Regions from separate parts of the Rheinheimera mangrovi genome, predicted to be linked through region 1. Evidence: predicted binding sites of a transcription regulator. Region 1 holds the regulator's gene; the other holds the start of a gene.
What was found. Region 1 encodes LexA, which represses DNA repair genes until DNA is damaged. Its sites were predicted from a motif close to TACTGTNNATATNNACAGTA; they were not measured.

Region 1 (9,906 bases):
ATAAAGCCAGCGTTTTAAGCCTTTGGCTGGCCCATGATGATGCTCATGCTCAGCATGAGCATGTGGATCTGTAGTAACAGTACTCATCTGCGCCCCCTATGGTTTTTGTGCTTTGGCGATATCGGCAGCTTGCACCAGATCGCCTGTATTGTTATCCCAGGCATTACGCTCATAGGTAATCACTGCCGCAATTTCACTTAAACTCAGCTGTTTAGCAAAAGCCTGCATAGCGGTACCGGTTTTGCCGTTCAGCACTATGTCGATATGGGCAGGTAAATCCTCCAATGCCATTTTGCTACCTTTAAGCGCAGGAAAGACGCCCGGAATGCCCATGCCCGTAGGTTGATGGCAGGCAGCGCAATAACCCATGTAGGTTTTTTCACCCAAGGTCATTAACTCTTCTTTACTCATATTCATCGACAGCAGCTTTTGTTCTTCAGCTTTGGCAGCGGCCTGAGTAGCAGCTTCCTGAGCTATCCACTGCTCAAAATCGGCCTGATCTTTGGCAATAACAACGACAGGCATAAAACCATGGTCTTTCCCACAGAGCTCAGCACATTGACCTCTGTAGACGCCGGCTTGGTCCACTTTGGTCCAGGCTTCATTGATAAAGCCAGGGTTGGCATCTTTTTTCACCGCAAAAGCCGGCACCCACCAGGAGTGGATCACATCATCTGAGGTGACTAAAAAGCGTACTTTTTTGCCTGTAGGGATCACCAAAGGCCTGTCGACTTCCAACAGGTAGTTCTCGCCTTTTTTCAGTTTGTTGTCGATCTGCTTACGGGGTGTGGCCAGCAAAGAGTAGTACTCTACTTTGTGGTCCATGTATTTGTAGTGCCACTTCCATTGTGAGCCAGTGATCAGAATAGTCACGTCAGCTTCAGAGGTGTCTTCCATCGCTATCAGAGTTTGGGTGGCGGGTATCGCCATTAAAATAAGAATAACTACAGGTAAAGCAGTCCAAAGCAGCTCTACTTTGGTGCTCTCATGAAATTGGGCGGGCTCGACGCCCTTCGACTTACGATGGTGGATGATGGACCAAAACATCACCCCAAATACCGCTACCCCTATTGCACAGCAAATGTAAAAAATCTTCATATGCAGGTGGTAAACCTGCTGACTGATTTCTGTAACCCCTTGAGTCATGTTCAAAGGCATTTCTGCAGACTGCGTCGAAAACGCAAGCAAAAAGGTTAGCAGCGACCAACACAGATAACTGGTTTTCGCCACGTGACTTCTCCTCTGTCTTTGCACAAAGCAAATTGCAGATTAAAAGACACACACCCTACTTCGTCTTTGGTCCGCAACTGCCATTATTATTATTGTCCCGATTTAACTTGCTTAAACCCTTCGTACTTGAAGCTGCAGCTTTGTTGATTGCCTGCTCTAGCCCCAGTCACATAGGACGACTATGCTCCTGGGGTCTCGCGCACTTGTCGCCTCTCTGCAACTCCAAATACTTTGGGTATAAACCGGTGCACTGATTTGTTTATTTTGCTATCAGTTGCATCTAACAATTAGTCAAGGAACAGACAGAAGTAAACCCGAAAAATGAAAAAGCACCGATAAAACCAAATGGTCGTACCAGTGCTTCATATATTACAAACTATTGAGTCAGGTAGATTTTTTTACCAGCTACTAGTGCGGATCACACCAACGGCGAGGCCTTCAATGGCAAAATGCTGTTGGCTTAAGTCCACTTTAATCACGTCAAAATCACCGTTTTCCGGATGCAGGTAAACCATCTGGCCTTCACGGCGAAAACGCTTTACTGTGACTTCATCTTCAACCCGGGCGACTACGATCTGTCCCTGACGTGCTTCAGTGGTTTTGTGTACAGCCAGTAAGTCACCATCCAGAATACCGATGTCTTTCATACTCATGCCCTGCACTTTTAATAAAAAGTCGGCATTGGGTTTAAACAAACTGGCATCGAGCTGATAACGCTGCTGAATATGTTCTGCTGCCAGAATAGGTTGGCCAGCAGCCACTTTGCCTATCAATGGCAAACCCGGCTCTTCTTCAACATCATTGGCAGCTTCATCTTCAACCAAACGTATACCACGGGACGTGCCCGGCATCATTTCGATAAAACCTTTTTTTGCCAGCGCTTTTAAATGCTCTTCAGCAGCATTGGCTGACTTAAATCCCAGCTGAGTAGCAATTTCAGCACGGGTCGGTGGCATACCTGAAGCTGCCTGATAATCTTTAAGCAGTTGCAAAATTTCGGCTTGTCTTGGTGTTAATGGACGCATAATGCTGAATACCTATACAGTGGATACTGTGAGTATATACAGCCTTTTGTAGTCTGCCAAGCATTTTGCTGGTAAGACCTTCCATGCTATTCTAGCGGCTGTTTATAAGTACGGATTTGATATGTTAAAACCAATCACATGGTTAGCTAAGCTGCTGTATTGGCCACTCAAACCTTTGGTCAGATGCAAAATAGTGCCGGAACCTGTAGCTGAAAATCTGGCGCTGGACTCCAAACAGCCGGTGTTTTATATCACAAGAACCGCCTCTTCCAGCGATTTAGCGACCTTAGCCCGCGTCTGTCATAGACTCGGATTGCCCGATCCTATGACGCCGGTGCAATTGGACAATACCAGCTTGTCCCGTACTATATTCCTTGAACAACCTCGTGTGCTCTGGGGCAGTCGCGCCTCCACCGACGCCCTACAACAAGGGCTGGCTTTGTTGCAGGCGCATCAGCGGGACCCGAATTTTTCAGCGCAACTTATCCCTGTATCAGTGCTCTGGGGCAGAGCTCCGGGTAAAGAAGACAGTGTGAAATCTATGCTCGGTGAATCTGAATCCCCAAGCTGGCTGGCCAAGCTGTTTATTGTGTTGATTTCCGGTCGTCATACCTTAGTGCGTTTCAGTAAAGCCGTCTCTGTACGGCAGATCATTGAAAATGCCACTGTCAACGAAGACACAGCTCACAAATTATTGCGGGTGGCACGTTTTCATTTTTACCGTCAGCGTTTGGCGGCAACAGGTCCTAAACTGCCGGACAGAGCTGCATTATTTAACTCTTTACTGGCATCCGATGCGTTAAAAAAGGCCATTGAAGAAGAAGCTCAAAGTAAAAAAATCAGCATCAGAGAAGCGAGAGCTGAAGCTTTAAAACTGTTGGAAGAAATAGCAGCGGATTACCGCGAATCCACCTTAAGAGTGGGCGACCGTTTCCTCGGCTGGTTATGGAAAAAGCTGTACTCAGGCTTAAAAATCACTAATGGTCAGGTGCTGACGGATTTAGTGCAAAAAGGCCATGAGATTGTTTATGTGCCCTGCCATCGTAGTCATATGGATTATCTGTTGCTTAGCTACGTCATTTACCATCAGGGTTTAGCTCCACCCCATATAGCCGCTGGTATTAACCTGAATTTCTGGCCTGTAGGTAATTTTTTCCGCCGCGGTGGTGCTTTTTTTATTCGCCGTAGTTTTAGCGGTGAAAAACTCTATTCTGCTGTGTTTCGTGAGTACTTAAGCCAACTGTTCAGCAAAGGTTATCCGGTGAAGTATTACTCCGAAGGGGGGCGCAGCCGCACAGGCCGTTTGCTGCAACCTAAGACAGGTATGCTGGCGATGACGGTACAAGCCGTATTAAGAGGCATAGACAGACCTATCAGCCTGGTACCTGTTTACTTAGGTTATGAGCACGTGATGGAGGTCAATACCTACCTGACCGAACTCAAAGGCTCCAGCAAGAAAAAGGAATCTATAGGAGGCGTCTTTAGCGCTGCACGTAAACTGCGGGACTATGGCTATGGTTATGTGAACTTCGGTCAGCCGATTTCGCTGAATGCCTTTTTAAACCAACAGGAACCTGATTGGCGCGCATCGATAGAAACAGCGGATCTGCAAAAGCCAAGCTGGCTAAATCCGGCAGTAGCCGCACTGGCGACCCAGATCATGCAGCGGATTAACCAAGCGGCGGCGCTGAACAGCATCAACCTGATCGCCACCTGTTTACTGGCCACACGCCAGCATTCGCTAACCAGACAGGAACTCACTACACAGTTGGAGTTTTACCGTAACTTACAACACCATGCGCCTTATCATGCTAGTGTGACTTTGCCTGAAGGTTCAGTCAGCCAATGGATTGACCATGCTATTCGTTTGAAGAAAGTCGAAGTATCACAAGACAGCTTTGGTCAAATTATTCAGCTGACGCCTGAAAATGCGATTTTATTAAGTTATTACCGCAATAATGTCTGCCATTTGTTTATGCTGCCTGCAATTTTGGCGACAGCCTTGTTACAGCATCCAGGTTTAACTAAAGTGCAGTTGGTGAATATTTGTCAACTACTGCAGCCTCTGTTACAACATGAATTGTTTTTGCAGCTGGAGCACTTTAACGACTACATCAGCCAGGTGCTGGAGCAATTGCAAAAACACCAGTTAGTCGAAGTACAGGGCCAGTATCTGCAAGCAGCACCTGTACAACAGGCAGGTCATTTTATGTTGGAGCTATTGGCACACAATGCACAGGATGTTTTACAACGTTACGCTGTGGTGCTGAATTTGCTGCAACTGCGTAGTCCACTCACACGCGCTGATTTAGAGCAACAGAGCCATGAACTGGCACAGCGTTTAAGCACTTTGCACGGTATCAGCTCACCTGAATATCACGACAAACAGCTGTTTTCGACCTTAATTAACGCCTTGCGTGACGCTGGTTATTGCCATACCAATGAGCAAAATGAACTGGAAGCCACGGCTATTTTGTTACCTCTACAGCAAACCGTAAATGGCTTATTGAGAGCGGATGTACTACAGACTGTATTGAGTATAGTGAAAAAGGCATAACTCTTTGTGCCAGAAAAAAACCACCTCAACTGCAGGTAATGCCGATCAGTTAAGCAAATATCAGATCGGTTGACCGATCCAGTGGTTAATGTATAAAGGCCTGCAACAGAGATGTTACAGGCCTTTTTCTATGCAATTAGTTACCGCTTTAACCCTTGCCAATCGCTATTTCCCAACAAACCTGAATACAGGTGCGTTACACCAGCTTTTACCCGAAGAATTTATCAGCCAGTGCCTTGAAGAGGCTGGTATCGCGACCGTGCGTCGTCGTCGATTGCCCTTAGAATCCTTGGTGTTGGTTGTACTTGGTATGGCGCTTTATCGTGGTAAAGATGTCTGGAGCATTGCAGATAAAATGCAAATTATGCTACCCGGTCGACGTGAATTGGTGGCCCCCAGCGCTGTTGTGCAGGGGAGGCAGCGGTTGGGTTTTGAAGCGATGCGGCAGGTGTTTCATCACACCCAAAGGCTGTGGCACAAGGAAGCCGAACACCCACGCTGGTGCGGTCTGCAGTTACTGGGGGTGGACAGAGTTGTCTGGCGTACACCAGATACAAAGGAAAATACAGAAGCCTTTACGAAGCCAAAAACCACAGCTGGCGAATCGGCCTGGCCCATGGTCAGAATGGTGTGTCAGATGGAACTGACCAGTCATTTGCTAGTGAATGCAGCCATGGATGGGTACAGCACCAATGAAATGGTGCTGGCAGAGCAACTGGTTGAAAATACGCCGGACAACAGCCTGACGTTATTTGACCGTGGGTTTTATTCGTTAGGGCTGCTGCACGCATGGCAGAGCAAAGGGCAAAGCCGGCACTGGCTTATCCCGCTGAAAAAAGGCACTCAGTATGAAGTGATAGAAAAGCTTGGAAAGCAGGACTACCTGGTACGACTGACAACAAGTCCTCAGGCAAGAAAGAAATGGCAGTGCTTGCCGGAGTATATGGAAGCGCGGTTACTGCAGAAAAAAATCAAAGGCAAAGAGTGCTTTATCCTGACCTCAATGCTTGATACCAAAGCGTTCATGGGCGATGAAATTGTGGATTTATATAGTCAGCGCTGGGAAATCGAGTTGGGTTATCGGGAGATGAAGCAGCATCTGCTGGACAGCGAATTTACGCTACGAAGCAAGAAATCAGACATGGTCAAGCAAGAGCTGTGGGGAGTACTGCTGTGCTACAACCTTATCCGTTACCAGATGGTAAGGATGGCGAAAACCTTGCCAGGTATTTACCCTAATGAGCTGAGTTTTACTTTATGCGCGAATGCCATAGTCAGCTTATTCGAGCATGGATTTACCTTAATCAGCGCCCACCATATTCCAAAAGAACTGGATGATTTAACCCGAAAAGCCGAATTTTTTATCTTGCCGTTCCGGCGTGAAGAGCGCATGTATCCAAGGCAAGTGAAACGAAAACCGAGTAAATATGCGTACAAAAAATAATGCCAGTCAGCTTAACTGACTGGCATTACTCAACTGCAGGTGGTTTTTTTATTACCGCATAAAACACTTATCGGGCTTTGTCGTAACTACGGATCACACCTTCTTGCATAGTGGACGCCACTAACACACCATCCCGATTAAAAAACTGACCACGTACCAAGCCACGGGCACCGGATGCACTTGGGCTGTCTACTGCATAGAGTAACCAGTCGTCAAAGCGGAAATCATGATGGAACCACATCGCATGATCTATAGTGGCAACTTGCATATTAGGCGCCATAAAGGATTTACCATGAGGCTGCAAAGCGGTCGGCAGGAAATTAAAATCCGATGCATAGGCTAGTAAATATTTGTGCACCCGTAAATCATCTGGCATCACGCCATTGGCTTTAAACCAAACATAACGTTTAGCTTGGCTGATCTGCGGATTAAAGGGATTATGAAAGGCTACAGGGCGCATTTCTATTGGTTTTTCACAGATAAATTTACTGCGCAAAGACTCAGGAATTAAATGAGCGTGCTCGCGGTAGAACTCCAGATCCGACACTAAGTCCTCTGGTGCAGGTACACGAGGCATCAGTTCCTGATGCTCAAAACCTTGTTCTTCAGCCTGAAAAGAAGCCGTCATATAAAAAATGGGTTTACCAAACTGGATAGCGCTGACGCGGCGCGTACTGAAGCTTTTGCCGTCGCGAATGTTTTCTACTTCATACACTATAGGTTTACTGGCATCGCCTGGCCGCAAAAAATAAGAGTGGAACGAATGCACCTTACGGTCAGCTTCCACTGTTTCTTTAGAGGCAGACAACGCCTGCCCCATCACCTGACCACCAAACACAGCTTTAAACCCCAGGTCCTGACTTTGACCTCTGTATAAACCTTGTTCGATTGTTTCCAGTTTTAATAGTGACAGTAAATCGGCCAATACCTGACTCATAACTCTATCCCGTATACAAAAAGCGAGAAAGCATTGTGACGCAACCTCGCCATCCAGGTAAAGAGCTTGTTAGTCGGGAACCACTGAATTTCGTTTATTGTTGACGATGCATTTCACCAAAACCAGTTACACTGGAATGGATAGCATTCATCGTGTCACGAGCTTCTTCACGTTCTTTCTCAAGTTGTGCTCTGGTACGGCAACGCTTGTTTTTCAACATAGACCCTGTTGCGCGGCTATGCTCACATACCTTCCCCTCAGAGTTAACTTTGGCGACCTGAGCTTGTTTTGCCACAATGACCTTACCTTCCTTTTTCACAACATCTTGCTTCACAGCAGCCTGCTTCGGTGCACTAGCACAAGCTGCGAGCGTTAATGTTGCGGCAACAATCACCAGTAAGTTTTTCTTCACGGCCCAACTCCTTGTTTAAAAAATGTCCGACAAGTACATTACTATTCATAAAAATTAAATTCAACAAACCTGAGCATAATAGAAGCATAAATTTGAGATAAAAAGTTAAAATATGTAACTTTGTGTTAATTAAAAACGGATTCAAAACAAATGAACTACTGGCTTTTTAAAACGGAACCCGCAGAATGCAGCATCGACGATTTTGCCAAAGCACCTGACACAGCCATAGTCTGGGAAGGCGTTCGCAACTATCAGGCCCGTAACTTCTTAAGGGATCAGGTGAAAACCGGCGATCTGGTGTTTATTTACCATTCCAGTTGTAAAGACATTGGTATTGCAGGGATAGCAAAAGTGGCGCAAAGCAGCTATCCGGATCCAAGCCAATTTAATTCGCAAAGTCCTTATTTTGATGCCAAATCAAGCGGCAGCAAAGCACCATGGGTTGCAGTGGATCTGCAATTTGTGGAGAAATTCAGCCAACTTCTGTCGCTCGACAAACTCAAACAGTCAACTAAGCTAGAGCAATTACCACTGGTGAAAAAAGGCAACAGATTATCTGTAATGCCTGTTAGCCCAGCAGAATGGCAACACATAATAAAAATGAGCAATGACAAGGGGAATACCAATGAAGCAGGAGAGACGACGTGAAGCGCGGGATTTAAATTATTTCTGGGAAATGTTGAGCATGGCACAGAAGTTTTCAGTGTCTGAATTGCAGCGTTTTGGTTACGAATTGTCTTTTGTTCGTCAGGAAGAACAACAAAGAGTAGCTGTACTTAAAGCTGGGCCCAGGATGGCATCTATTGATGAAGATGGGCAGATTAATACAGCTCCAGTCGTTTTTCTTCGCGATTAGCCTGTTCGCCTGAGAATTAACCCGCCAAACGATCAGCATGCACAGGTTGATAGTCCTGTAACATCTCAACAGCCCGCTGGCATAACTTCAGATAAGAAGTCAGTGTATTACTTTGCCAAAACTCAGTCAGCACCGAATGATGACGGATAAAGTTTTCCATTTCATTAAAACTAAGTTGATTCTGTTGCTTCAAAAATTTAGCAACGGCCTGACGAGGCAAGGTATTGTGATTGGCTTGTTCTTTACATAACACCGGAATAGCTTTACATAAAAGTTCTGTATGCAGATACCAGACTGGTGGCTTGGTGTGACTGCGCCCTGTCTGATGTACCTTCGTCAGTAGTTGCTGACTTTGTTCTTCAGCCAACCAAAACGCCAGATGTTCTAACTGCATGGATTGCTGCTCAGCAAAATGCAGTTGTACTTTTAATCTGTTTTGAATTTTGCCAAGCTGATCCAGCTTCAGAGCCAAGAACACTATAGGCGCCACCGCCACCAACAATAACAGCATCCACATCAGAACTTCACTCCATTTCCCGCATCAGCACAGTCGAAAACAGCGGCACTTTAACAGAGCAAAAGGCGCAATCCTATGACAGAATCACAGGAAAAACGCCTTTGAATAAAAAAGCTCTACTATTGCATTTTCTGCTGAATATAACGGGCAACTTGTTGCTCTAAAACAGACAAAGGCACACTGCCATTACGCAGCACCACTTCATGAAATTCACGCACATCAAAATGACTCCCCAACTGCTGTTCAGCTTCTTGGCGCAACTTTTTAATCGTCAGCTCGCCGAGTTTGTAAGAAAGAGCCTGCGCAGGCCAACTGATATACCGGTCGATTTCTGTTGTCACATTGTGCATGGATAAAGCTGTATTGCTGGCAAGGAAATCTATAGCCTGCTGACGGCTCCAGCCCATGGTATGCATGCCTGTATCCACCACGAGGCGCGCGGCACGCCACATTTCGTAAGTTAAACGTCCAAAGTTACTGTAAGGATCATGATAAAAGCCCATTTCAAGGCCAAGATACTCCGAATACAAACCCCAACCTTCGCCAAAAGCGGAAGTATAAAAATTACGGCGATAATCAGGTAACGAGGCTTGTTCACGCGCCAGCGAAATTTGTAAATGGTGACCAGGTACGGCTTCGTGCAAAGTTAACGCTTCCATCTCATACAAAGGACGACGGTCCAGCGCATAGGTATTGACCCAATAAAAACCAGCTCTGTCATCTCTGTTGGTGCCAGCGTAACGACCTGTGGTGTACTTAGGGGCAATTTCTGCTGGAACAGGTGCTACTCCATATGGTGTGCGGGGTAAAGTTTTGAAGAATTTAGGTAACTCAGCGTCAATCTTTTTTGCGATAAAAGAGGCTTCTTTTAATAAATCATCAGGGGTTTTGACGTAAAACTGTGGATCTGTGCGCAAAAACCAGATGA
Region 2 (9,906 bases), 1.6 Mb from region 1:
CACCGACTTCCAGGCTAATAACGCATTGGTGACTGTTGGCGTTTCTATGCTAAAAGCCACCACCATACTCAAAGTGCCACAGACCACAAACTGCAGACAGGCCAATAAAATAGGTGGCACTTTTTTGCTGTAGTGATCAATAGTCAGTAAATGTGCTGCCCAGAAAAAGGCGCCGATAAGCTGCAATAAGTCGCCAAAATTCACCGAAAAGTTGTCACCAACACTCAATATATACAAACCAGCCACGGCAATAGCGCAGCCCAGCCAGATATTGCCGCTGATTTTATGCCGGAGGAATATCCCCAACAGTGGCACCAGCACTATATAAAGCCCGGTAATAAAACCAGCGTTGGCGGCTGTGGTGTACAAAAGCCCAACTTGCTGCAGCGATGCGGCGATAAACAGCAAAACCCCGACTGGAACTGCGCCCCACAACAGCAGTTTCCAGTCCAGAGGCTGTAATTTGCCCTGGCGCTGATACCACCAAATCAAAGGCAATAAACTTAAAGCACCAATAAAAAACCGGATGCCGTTAAAGGAATAAGGCCCTAAATGCTCCATACCCAAACGCTGAGCAACAAATCCTAAACCCCAGATTGCAGCGGCCAGCAATAACATCAGATTGGCTTGCATGGTGGACTCCCTGTAAAAAGCTTATTGAAACTTTGAGCTGTAAAAGGCCGGATTAAAACGTGTCGCCATCGCCATTAACAGCACAGCTATAGCGGCTAATACTAACCAACTGATGCTAAAGCTTTGGCTAAAGTCACGGATAAAACCAGCTATTAAAGGCGAAAAAGCCGCCAGCGTGTAGCCTATGCCCTGCACAAAAGCGGTCAGGCTGGCCGCTGAGGACGGCTGATGCTGATGATCCATAGAAACTATTAAGGATAAAGGAAATAAACCGCCTATACCTAAACCTAACAGTGACGCCCAGACTAAACCCAAGGCAGGTGCTGCGACTAAACCGCTAAAACCTGTAGCCATCAGCACCAATAACACCAGAATCACAGCACGACGGTCGGCTTTGCGGCTGGCCAGCCAGGGGCTGACAAAACCAGACAGCACTTCCATACACAGCAATAAGCCAAGCAGCAAACCACTTTTTTGTTCGCTCCAGCCTTGCTCCACATAATAAGCAGGCAACCAGGCCAGCACACAGGTAAAAGCGCAGGTCACCAGCCCAAAAAACATGGCTAAGGTCCAGGCGCGGCCGTATTTGGCAAAACTCAGTGGTTTTTGTGGCGACTGCACCACAGGCAAATTTTGAATAGCGTGTTTTTGCGAACGCCACAAGACTAAAGCCACGACAGACAAGATCACCCAGCCGGATAACGCCACCCGCCAGCTCTGAGCCCAGTCGGCCCAAAAGGCGGCTAAAGATGCAGTTAAAGCAGCACCAGCAATAATGGCCGAGATATACCAGCCCATCACTAAAGGCGCTTTGGCGCTGAACTTTTGTTTAATCACCCCAGGCACCACAGCCTGCACCATGGCAATGCCCAAACCTGCCACTATGGCGCTTAAGGTTAAATCTAACGCACCTGCAGCCCAATAGCGCTGTGCAGTGGCCGCAGCTATAGCAACAGATGCCCAGAAAATTACCTGATAAGAGCCAAACCACAGCGCCAGTTGATGGGCAAAAAAGATACCTAAGCCCATAGCTAATACGGGCAACATGGTCAGTAGCGAAGCCTGAGTAAAAGACAGTTGTAGTTCAGGTTGCATCAAAGGCAATAAAGGCCCGATAGAGGCCATAGAAGGCCTTAAGGTGAAGGCAATCAGCACCACACTCAGGATCAGCATCCAGGTTTTAGTGGTAAATTTTGTGGTTTCAGTCATATCCATACCCAAATGATGCAGCGCTGGAGAACGCAGAAAAGCCGCGCAGATTAACATAATTCTCAGCTGCTGAGCCATCGGATAAGCAAGTGCAGCCATTCAGGCACCATCCGCTTTTGCATCAAACATTGGTGCTTTTCAAAAGCCCAGTAGTGGCAAATCTGCTGATTGCCATTAGAGTGATAGCAAGAGTTTAGAAAAGGTAGCCGGATGATGTGTGGACGTCTGAATGTCATAGATAGCCCTGAAGTAATAGACCTTTGCGGCCAACTCGGCATTTCGTTTAAAGACAAAGCGCTCAGAACGGGCCGTTTTATTCAGGCGGCCAGCACAGTGTCTGTCATTCTGGAACAATCGAATCGCCGTACCCTGCAGGATGCCACCTGGTGGCTGTTGTTAGAACAAACAGAGACTGGATTTAAACCATCGGCTTATACCAGCTTTAATACACGCTATGACAAACTCGATGTGCCACGCTCAGCAGGATATAACAGCTATAGACATCAGCGCTGCATTATTCCCGTGAAGGGCTTTGGAGAAACAGAGCAAGTAGACGGAAAAGCTGTATACCACGATTTTACCGCGGATAAGGCAATAGCCTTAGGTGGGCTATACAAGGAATGGGTTCACAAAGCTACAGGCGAAGTTGTATACAGTTGCTCAGTGATCACCCTGCCCCCTCACCCCAAGTTAATGCCCTATCACAGCAAAGCATCGCCTTTGCTACTACCGCAAAGCCACTATGCTGCCTGGCTTTCACCGGATACAGACAGTTCGCAATTGAACACTTTGTTGACCCCGAAATTATGCGTCGACCTCACTGGGGTAAAGGTAAAAAAGCCAAGCCAACCCGAGCCCATAAGCAGCGAATTCAGAATAGCTTGTGATGAGTGTTAGTTTTGTGACTATTGCTGACATTGTGCTTTGCGGTAAATGCCTATTTATCACTCCCTTTAATAGTCTAAACCACTGGGTAAATTTCCATATCACCAGCTTGAGTCAATTCAAGAACAACTAGTGAACTGCCTTTATAAATTTTGCCGGACACAAATTTACTGATTTCAGAAAATTCTGTTGAAATAGAGGTACATCAGCGCTAGTTTGGTATAAGAAAAATCAGGAAAGAAGGCGGAATAATGTTCGACTTGCGGGCGTTTTACCTTCTATTAAATTGTTAGGCATTCAGTGAAGCAGAAATGATTTTATTTAATGAAGAGATTGCAGCGACTTTAAATCAATACTTCGAAAAAGAGGATGAGTTCGTTCAGTCAATACAGCTTGCCACATGGGGCTTAAGTATTCAGTTTAATAATTTTAGTGTTTGCTGTAACGCGCGGGTATTTGCCTCAATAAAAGGCAAGGAGTATGAGTGGGATGATGCCCCTAATTCAGGGCCTTGGGGCGCTTTGTGCAGGCAGATTCCAGAGAAAGCGGTGTTAAAAAGTCCGAACGTATTAACCATCGCCTTTATAAGTGGTGACTCAATAGATATAGAAACTGAAGAAGGCCCTTACGAATCGGTAATCTTCGATTTTCCACCTCAGGGAGAAACTCTGATTATGGAAATATTTTAAATGGCAAATGCCTAACAAGCGCCTTAAACATCGCGGCCTTTGGCCGCTGGACTCGCAACAAGTTGTTCGCCGTTTAGGCGATAGTTATGCAGGTGTAGTAGATATATTGTGAATAATTCTGATAATTCACTTCCGGAAAAATCGAAAAACATGGCAGCAAATTTGGCGGTAATTGCCGCAATCTATGCTGGCTTTTCTTTTTTTAATGTCCTGTTTTTGATTGATGTCATTATCTTATTGGCGCTATGTGTCTGGCTTATAAAAAAGCCTTCTTTGCCTCCTGCAGTTATCAGTCTTTTTGTTTCTTTGGTTGCGGTTTGGTTTGCATTTCAAGATATAAATTTTGCAGGCGGATGGCATTTCGCATCAACCCTATGGTGGTGTTACTCCAGCGTAATGCTGGTTATTTATGTATTTAAATCTAAAAAAACTATTTCTCTGCGGCAGTAGTGCGCATAACAAGCAAATGTTAATCGCCCACGCTACGCATAGGCTGCGATGTAAAAAACAGCGTAAAAAAACAGGGTCAGTTTTTGCATATTGCCCCTGCCTGGTAAATGAAAAGGATACTTATACCTGCGCTGTCCTTTTTCTATCCTAAGCGCCTAAAAGCATCATGAGGGTTTGGGGCAGCGCCTCTGGTCTGTTGCTCACGCTCTGCCACCCTAAGTACCTGTCAATTCCCAGAAAAATCCCCGTTATTAAAGCACCGCACACACATCACTAAACCATTGAAAAATAATAAAATACACCACCCCACATAACAACACTGCCATGACAAGCTGCGCAAAAACTCTGACTGCCCCTTGCGATCCAAAGCGGATCTTTTATACTGTGTTTATATACAGTATTTGAGATAACTATCATGAATGCTCTGTTGCAACAGCTGCAGAACAGGCAACTGATATGGCTGGCCAATCAAACCGAAGCGCCTTATGAACATTGCCAAAGTACAGGTTTTAGCGCTTTGGATCAGCTGCTGGGCGGCGGCTGGCCACAGCATACTGTGATTGAATTACAAAGCCATGGCGCTTGTGCTGAAGTGCAATTGATCCAAAAAGCGCTGGGCCAGTCCGGATCCGATCTGCTGCAAGTTTGGATCAATCCACCGGCCAGCCTCTGTGCTGAATACCTGCTGCAGCAAAAGCGGCCTTTGCATCAAGTGTTACAACTTGATGCGCCCCGCTCTGCCGATGCGCTCTGGGCGGCAGAACTTTGTTTAAAAAGTGGCAGTTGTATGGACGTGCTGCTCTGGCAAAACCAGCTGAATTTAACCCAACTGAAGCGTTTGCAGCTGGCGGCAGCACAAGGCCAGAGCCAGTTGTATTTGTTCCGCCCAACGCAGGCCGAACAACAACTCTTGCCCTGGGCTTTAAGTTTACAACTCACCCCAGCCAGCAACGGCTTGCAGATCCGTATTCTGAAACGTAAAGGCGGCTGGCAACAGCAGGAACTGCTGCTGCCATGGGCTGAACTTTATCCGCAGTTTATCAAAACAGAACTGCAGCACAGCCAGCATTCCCGTCCGCCTTTATCCAGAGTCAGCTGAGGCGAGTGGGTATGGCTGCTCAGATGGAGTTTTGGTTGTATTTATATTTCCCGCAATTGCAGCTGGATAAATTGCTGTTGCAACACGCCACAACTCAGGCACTGGACAAAGATCAGCTGGATTTAACAGCCCCTCTGGCGATAGTAGGCGCTGACCATCAGCTGCTGCAATTGAATACTGCGGCCCGACAGGCCGGTTTAACTTTGGGCATGGGCTTGGCCTCTGCTGCGGCGTTATGCCATCAATTGCAGCTGGTGCCGCATCAGGCGGAGCAGGAACAACAACAATTAGAGCAGCTGGCTCAGCTGTTGTATCAATACTGCGCCGATATAGCGCTGCAGCCTGATTCAGGTTTGTTATTAAAATTAAGCCCTATGCTGGCCTTGTATGGTGGTGCTCTGCAGTTTTGGCAACAACTACAACAAGTGCTGCAACAAGCGGGTTATCAGTATCATTTTGCTACAGCGCAGCAACCTTTAGTGGCGCGTTTACTGGCACAACAAGGCTGGGATCAATTTTTGCTGCAAAGCGATAAAATTCAGCAGCAACTCAAGGCTTTACCACTGCAACAGGCCCAATTACCGGACAAGCTACAGGAGCAATTACAGCGCCTTGGCCTGATCCGGCTTGGCGATCTGTTAACCATCCCGCAGGCCGAACTGGTACGGCGTTTTGGTGTGGACATGCTGCAGTATTTACAACAGCTAACCGGAGCAAAACCTGCGCTGTTGCAATTTATTCAGCCCGCAGAACAGTTTGAACAACAACTGGAACTGCTGTACGAAATGGAGCGCAGCGACCAGCTATTGGGCCCTTTACAGCACTTGTTTGGCCTGCTGCAGCTGTATTTACAACAAAGGGATCAACTGGCCTATCAGCTGGAGTTGTGTTTATTACAGCGGCAAGAGCAGCAACAACAGCTGCAATTGCATTCAGCTCAGGGCGAATATCAAAGCAAAGAATGGCTGAAGCTCTGCGCCTTGCAGTTGGAGCGCTTAAAGCTGAAAAAGCCCGTGATCCAGCTACAACTGACTCTCAAGCGCGCCGGGCCGCGTTACGCTCAGTATAAAACCCTGTTTGCCGGCAAACAGCAGCTGTATTCGGCCCTGCAGCTGGTGTCTTTATTGCAGGCCCGTCTGGGGAAAGAGCAGGTAAAAAGCCCTTGTCTGCACAATGATCTGCTGCCTGAGCAGGCCAGTGGATATGCCGCAGCTTTAGAACCACAAACCGCTATTGCAGGCCACTTAGCCGCGATACGACCAGCCTTTTTAGTCAACCCGCCTCTGGCTGTGGACGCTGATCAGCAACAGCAGTTGCAGCTGCATTGTGGCCCGGAGCGCTTAAGCAGTGGCTGGTGGCAACAGCAGAGCCAACACCGCGACTATTACGTCGGCCAGAATGCCCAAGGCCAGTGGTTATGGCTATACCGTGATTTGCAGCAGCCAGAGCAACTGTATCTGCAGGGGTATTTCAGCTGATGAAAAGCCAAAACTCAACCACACGCAGTGACTACTCTGAGCTAGTTTGCCAAAGCCACTTCTCCTTCCTGCAAGGCGCATCCAGTCCGGCTGAATTGGTACAACAAGCAGCAGCTTTAGGGTATCAGGCGCTGGCCATTACCGATGAATGCTCGCTGGCAGGCGTAGTACGCGCTCACCAGCACATTAAAGAAAAACAGCTACCACTAAAGCTGATTATTGGCTCTTTATTGGTACTGAACCCACAGCTACGGCTGGTGTTGCTTTGTCCGGATAAAAGCGCGTATAGCGAGTTATGCCGCATTATTACTCAGGCCAGACGTCGCGCCGACAAAGGCTCGTACCAGCTGGCCGAATGGGATATTCAGCGTATTCAGCAGTGCCAGATCCTCTGGCTGCCCAGCGGCGATCAACAAACCGATCTGTACTGGGGCCACTGGTTAATTCAGCACCATGCGGACAAGTTATGGCTTGGCGCCAGCCGCAAGTTACAAAGCCAGGACCAGTTTTATCTGCCTTATTGCCAGCAACTGGCAGAGCAGCTGCAACTGCCCTGCTGCGCCATAGGTGAAGTGCTGATACATCAGGCCAGCCGTTTGCCGTTACAACATGCCTTAAGCGCAATTAAAGCGGGCAAAGCTGTGCCTGATATGGCGCGGCAGCTGTTAAGTAACGCCGAACAAAGCTTAAGGCCTATTAAAAAATTGCAGCAATTATTTCCGCCAGAGCTTTTAGACAATAGCCAAAAACTGGCTGATGTATGTAGCTTTTCTTTGGATGAATTAAGTTATCAGTACCCCGCTGAACTGGTGCCAGCAGGCAAAACCGCGATGCAGCATTTACGGGATTTGGTCAAACTGGGCGAGGCACAACGTTTCCCTGAAGGGGTGCCGGCAGATATTCAGCAGACCATTCACAAAGAGCTGGATTTAATAGAGCAGCTCAATTACCCCTATTACTTTTTAACTATTCATGACTTGGTGGTATTTGCGCAGCAGCAGCAGATCTTGTATCAGGGCCGTGGCTCGGCGGCGAATTCAGTGGTCTGTTATTGCCTGGCTATTACTGCTGTGGATCCCCGCCAGATCAATGTACTGATCGAACGTTTTATCTCGAAAGAACGGGCTGAACCTCCTGATATAGATGTTGATTTTGAGCATGAACGCCGCGAAGAAGTGATCCAGTATATTTACCAGAAATATGGCCGTGAGCGCGCAGCCCTGGCCGCTACTGTGATTTGTTATCGCTTTAAAAGTGCCTTTCGCGATATCAGTAAAGCTTTGGGTTTTGAGCTGCATCAGGTGGAGTTTTTCTTAAAAAACCTGCACAGGCGGGATAAAAGCCAGCACTGGAGCAGCCAGCTGACTCAGCTTGGGCTGGATCCTCAGGCGAAAAAAGCTCAGCTACTGGTGCAACTGGTACAGCAACTGGTGGGCATGCCACGGCATTTATCACAGCATGTCGGAGGTTTTGTGATATCTCAGGGGCCTTTGTACGAACTGGTGCCAGTGGAAAATGCAGCTATGGCCGATCGCACTGTGATCCAGTGGGATAAAGATGATCTGGAATCATTAAAGCTGTTAAAAGTAGATGTGTTGGCTTTGGGTATGTTAAGCGCTATCCGTAAAACTTTTGATTTAGTCAGGCGTTACCAGAACACCGACTTAAGCATAGCGGCCATTACCAAAGCAGGTGACGATCCCAAGGTGTATGAAGCCATTCAAAAAGCCGACACTGTAGGTTTATTTCAGATTGAATCACGGGCCCAGATGTCGATGCTGCCACGACTGCGCCCTGCAAGTTATTACGATTTGGTGATCCAGATAGCCATAGTGCGGCCCGGCCCTATTCAGGGCGATATGGTGCATCCGTATTTAAAACGCCGTCATGGCGAAGAAGCTGTGTCCTACCCTTCTGCTGCAGTTAAGCAAGTGCTGGAACGTACTTTAGGTGTGCCGATTTTTCAGGAGCAAGTGATTAAACTGGCGATGGTCGCGGCAGGTTTTAGTGGCGGTGAAGCCGATCAGCTGCGCCGTGCTATGGCCAGCTGGAAAAAAACCGGTGAGCTGATCCAATTTAAACAAAAACTGATCGATGGCATGTTAAGCCGGGGCTATCAACAAGAATTTGCCGAACGTATTTACCAGCAAATTTGTGGTTTTGGTGAATATGGTTTTCCTGAATCACATTCGGCCAGTTTTGCCGTGCTGGCTTATGTCTCGGCGTATTTAAAACAGTATTACCCTGTGGCTTTTTATGTCGCCTTACTCAACAGCCAGCCTATGGGCTTTTATGCGCCGAGCCAGCTGATCCAGGATGCACGGCAGCATAATATGGAGGTACTGCCGGTGTGTGTGAATCAGTCGGATTGGGACCATCTGATGGTGCCCGCCAGCAGCGGCACTGGTTTTGCGATCCGCCTTGGGCTCCGGCTAGTGAAAGGTTTAACGCAACAAGGGGCAGTGATGTTACTCAAGCACAGACCACAAGGGGGTTATCTCCAGTTGGCTGCAGTGGCGCAGTCTGGTGTCAGCGATGGCGATTTAACAGCCCTTGCCAGTGCCAATGCCTTACAACAGCTATCAGGGCAACGCTATCAGGCGCGCTGGCAGTTGTTGGACCAACAGCATAAGTTGCCTTTACTGGCGGCCGAACCTTACCAGACTCAGTATCAGCTGCCTTTGCCTTCCGAACTGGCGGAAGTGGTGGAAGATTATCAAAGTACAGGGCTGAGCCTGCGGACTCATCCGGTGCAGTTATTAAAACAGCAAGGCGTGCTGGGTAAATTTGCGCAGGCAGCTGAGCTTCCTACACTGAACCATAAGTCGGTGGTGACTGTAATAGGATTAGTCACAGCGAGGCAAAGCCCTGGCACGGCATCAGGTGTGACTTTTATCACACTGGAAGATGGCACAGGTTTTAGCAATTTAGTGGTTTGGTCGGCTACAGCTTCGGCACAGCGTCAGGCCTATTTAAAATCTAAGCTGATGAAGGTTAACGGTATTCTGGAGAAAAAAGACGGGGTGATCCATATTATCGCCGGACGTTTAACCGACCTGACGCCCTTGTTAGGATCACTCAGATCTTACTCCAGAGAATTCCATTAAACTCATGAAAACTAAAGAATACAAAGATGTGGATACCCAAAAGCAATAAAAAAAACAGACCCTATAGGGTGAAAAAAACCGGCATCAAAGATGAAAATATCGACCGGCAAATTTTGGTGCTGCATCAGGCAATAGCAAACAAATTACTGGCTGAGCCCGATTTACTCGAACAGGTCAAAGCCAAACTGGAAGAGCGGCGCGACAACGGCCAGCTGGGGTATGGTGCTTATATGTATTGGGTGTCTGTGTTAGAACTGTATGCTGAACCAGAACAGTTTTGTGCAGGCATCACAGAAGACAGCCCTTATTTACGTAAGCTGCGCCGCCGCACGCCTTTTGTCGGCATATTAACGGAG

Region 2: imuA (translesion DNA synthesis-associated protein ImuA) is a predicted target of LexA. The motif match lies at 4,247-4,266, and genes of this name have one in related genera.

What each region holds. Positions count from the first base shown of each region.
Region 1 is NZ_CP034683.1:143,315-153,220, reverse strand. It holds gene ctaD (cytochrome c oxidase subunit I) at 1-87, opposite strand, end outside; gene coxB (cytochrome c oxidase subunit II) at 97-1,230, opposite strand; gene lexA (transcriptional repressor LexA) at 1,629-2,255, opposite strand; gene plsB (glycerol-3-phosphate 1-O-acyltransferase PlsB) at 2,377-4,812, shown strand; gene EK374_RS00690 (IS4 family transposase) at 4,943-6,256, shown strand; gene tesB (acyl-CoA thioesterase II) at 6,324-7,193, opposite strand; gene EK374_RS00680 (hypothetical protein) at 7,288-7,605, opposite strand; gene EK374_RS00675 (EVE domain-containing protein) at 7,756-8,253, shown strand; gene EK374_RS00670 (hypothetical protein) at 8,231-8,461, shown strand; gene EK374_RS00665 (hypothetical protein) at 8,478-8,978, opposite strand; gene EK374_RS00660 (DUF885 domain-containing protein) at 9,098-9,906, opposite strand, start outside.
Region 2 is NZ_CP034683.1:3,185,922-3,195,827, forward strand. It holds gene EK374_RS14365 (DMT family transporter) at 1-633, opposite strand, end outside; gene EK374_RS14370 (MFS transporter) at 655-1,941, opposite strand; gene EK374_RS14375 (SOS response-associated peptidase family protein) at 2,053-2,739, shown strand; gene EK374_RS14380 (hypothetical protein) at 3,039-3,416, shown strand; gene EK374_RS14385 (hypothetical protein) at 3,525-3,866, shown strand; gene imuA (translesion DNA synthesis-associated protein ImuA) at 4,282-4,965, shown strand; gene EK374_RS14395 (Y-family DNA polymerase) at 4,977-6,443, shown strand; gene EK374_RS14400 (error-prone DNA polymerase) at 6,443-9,550, shown strand; gene EK374_RS14405 (hypothetical protein) at 9,577-9,906, shown strand, end outside.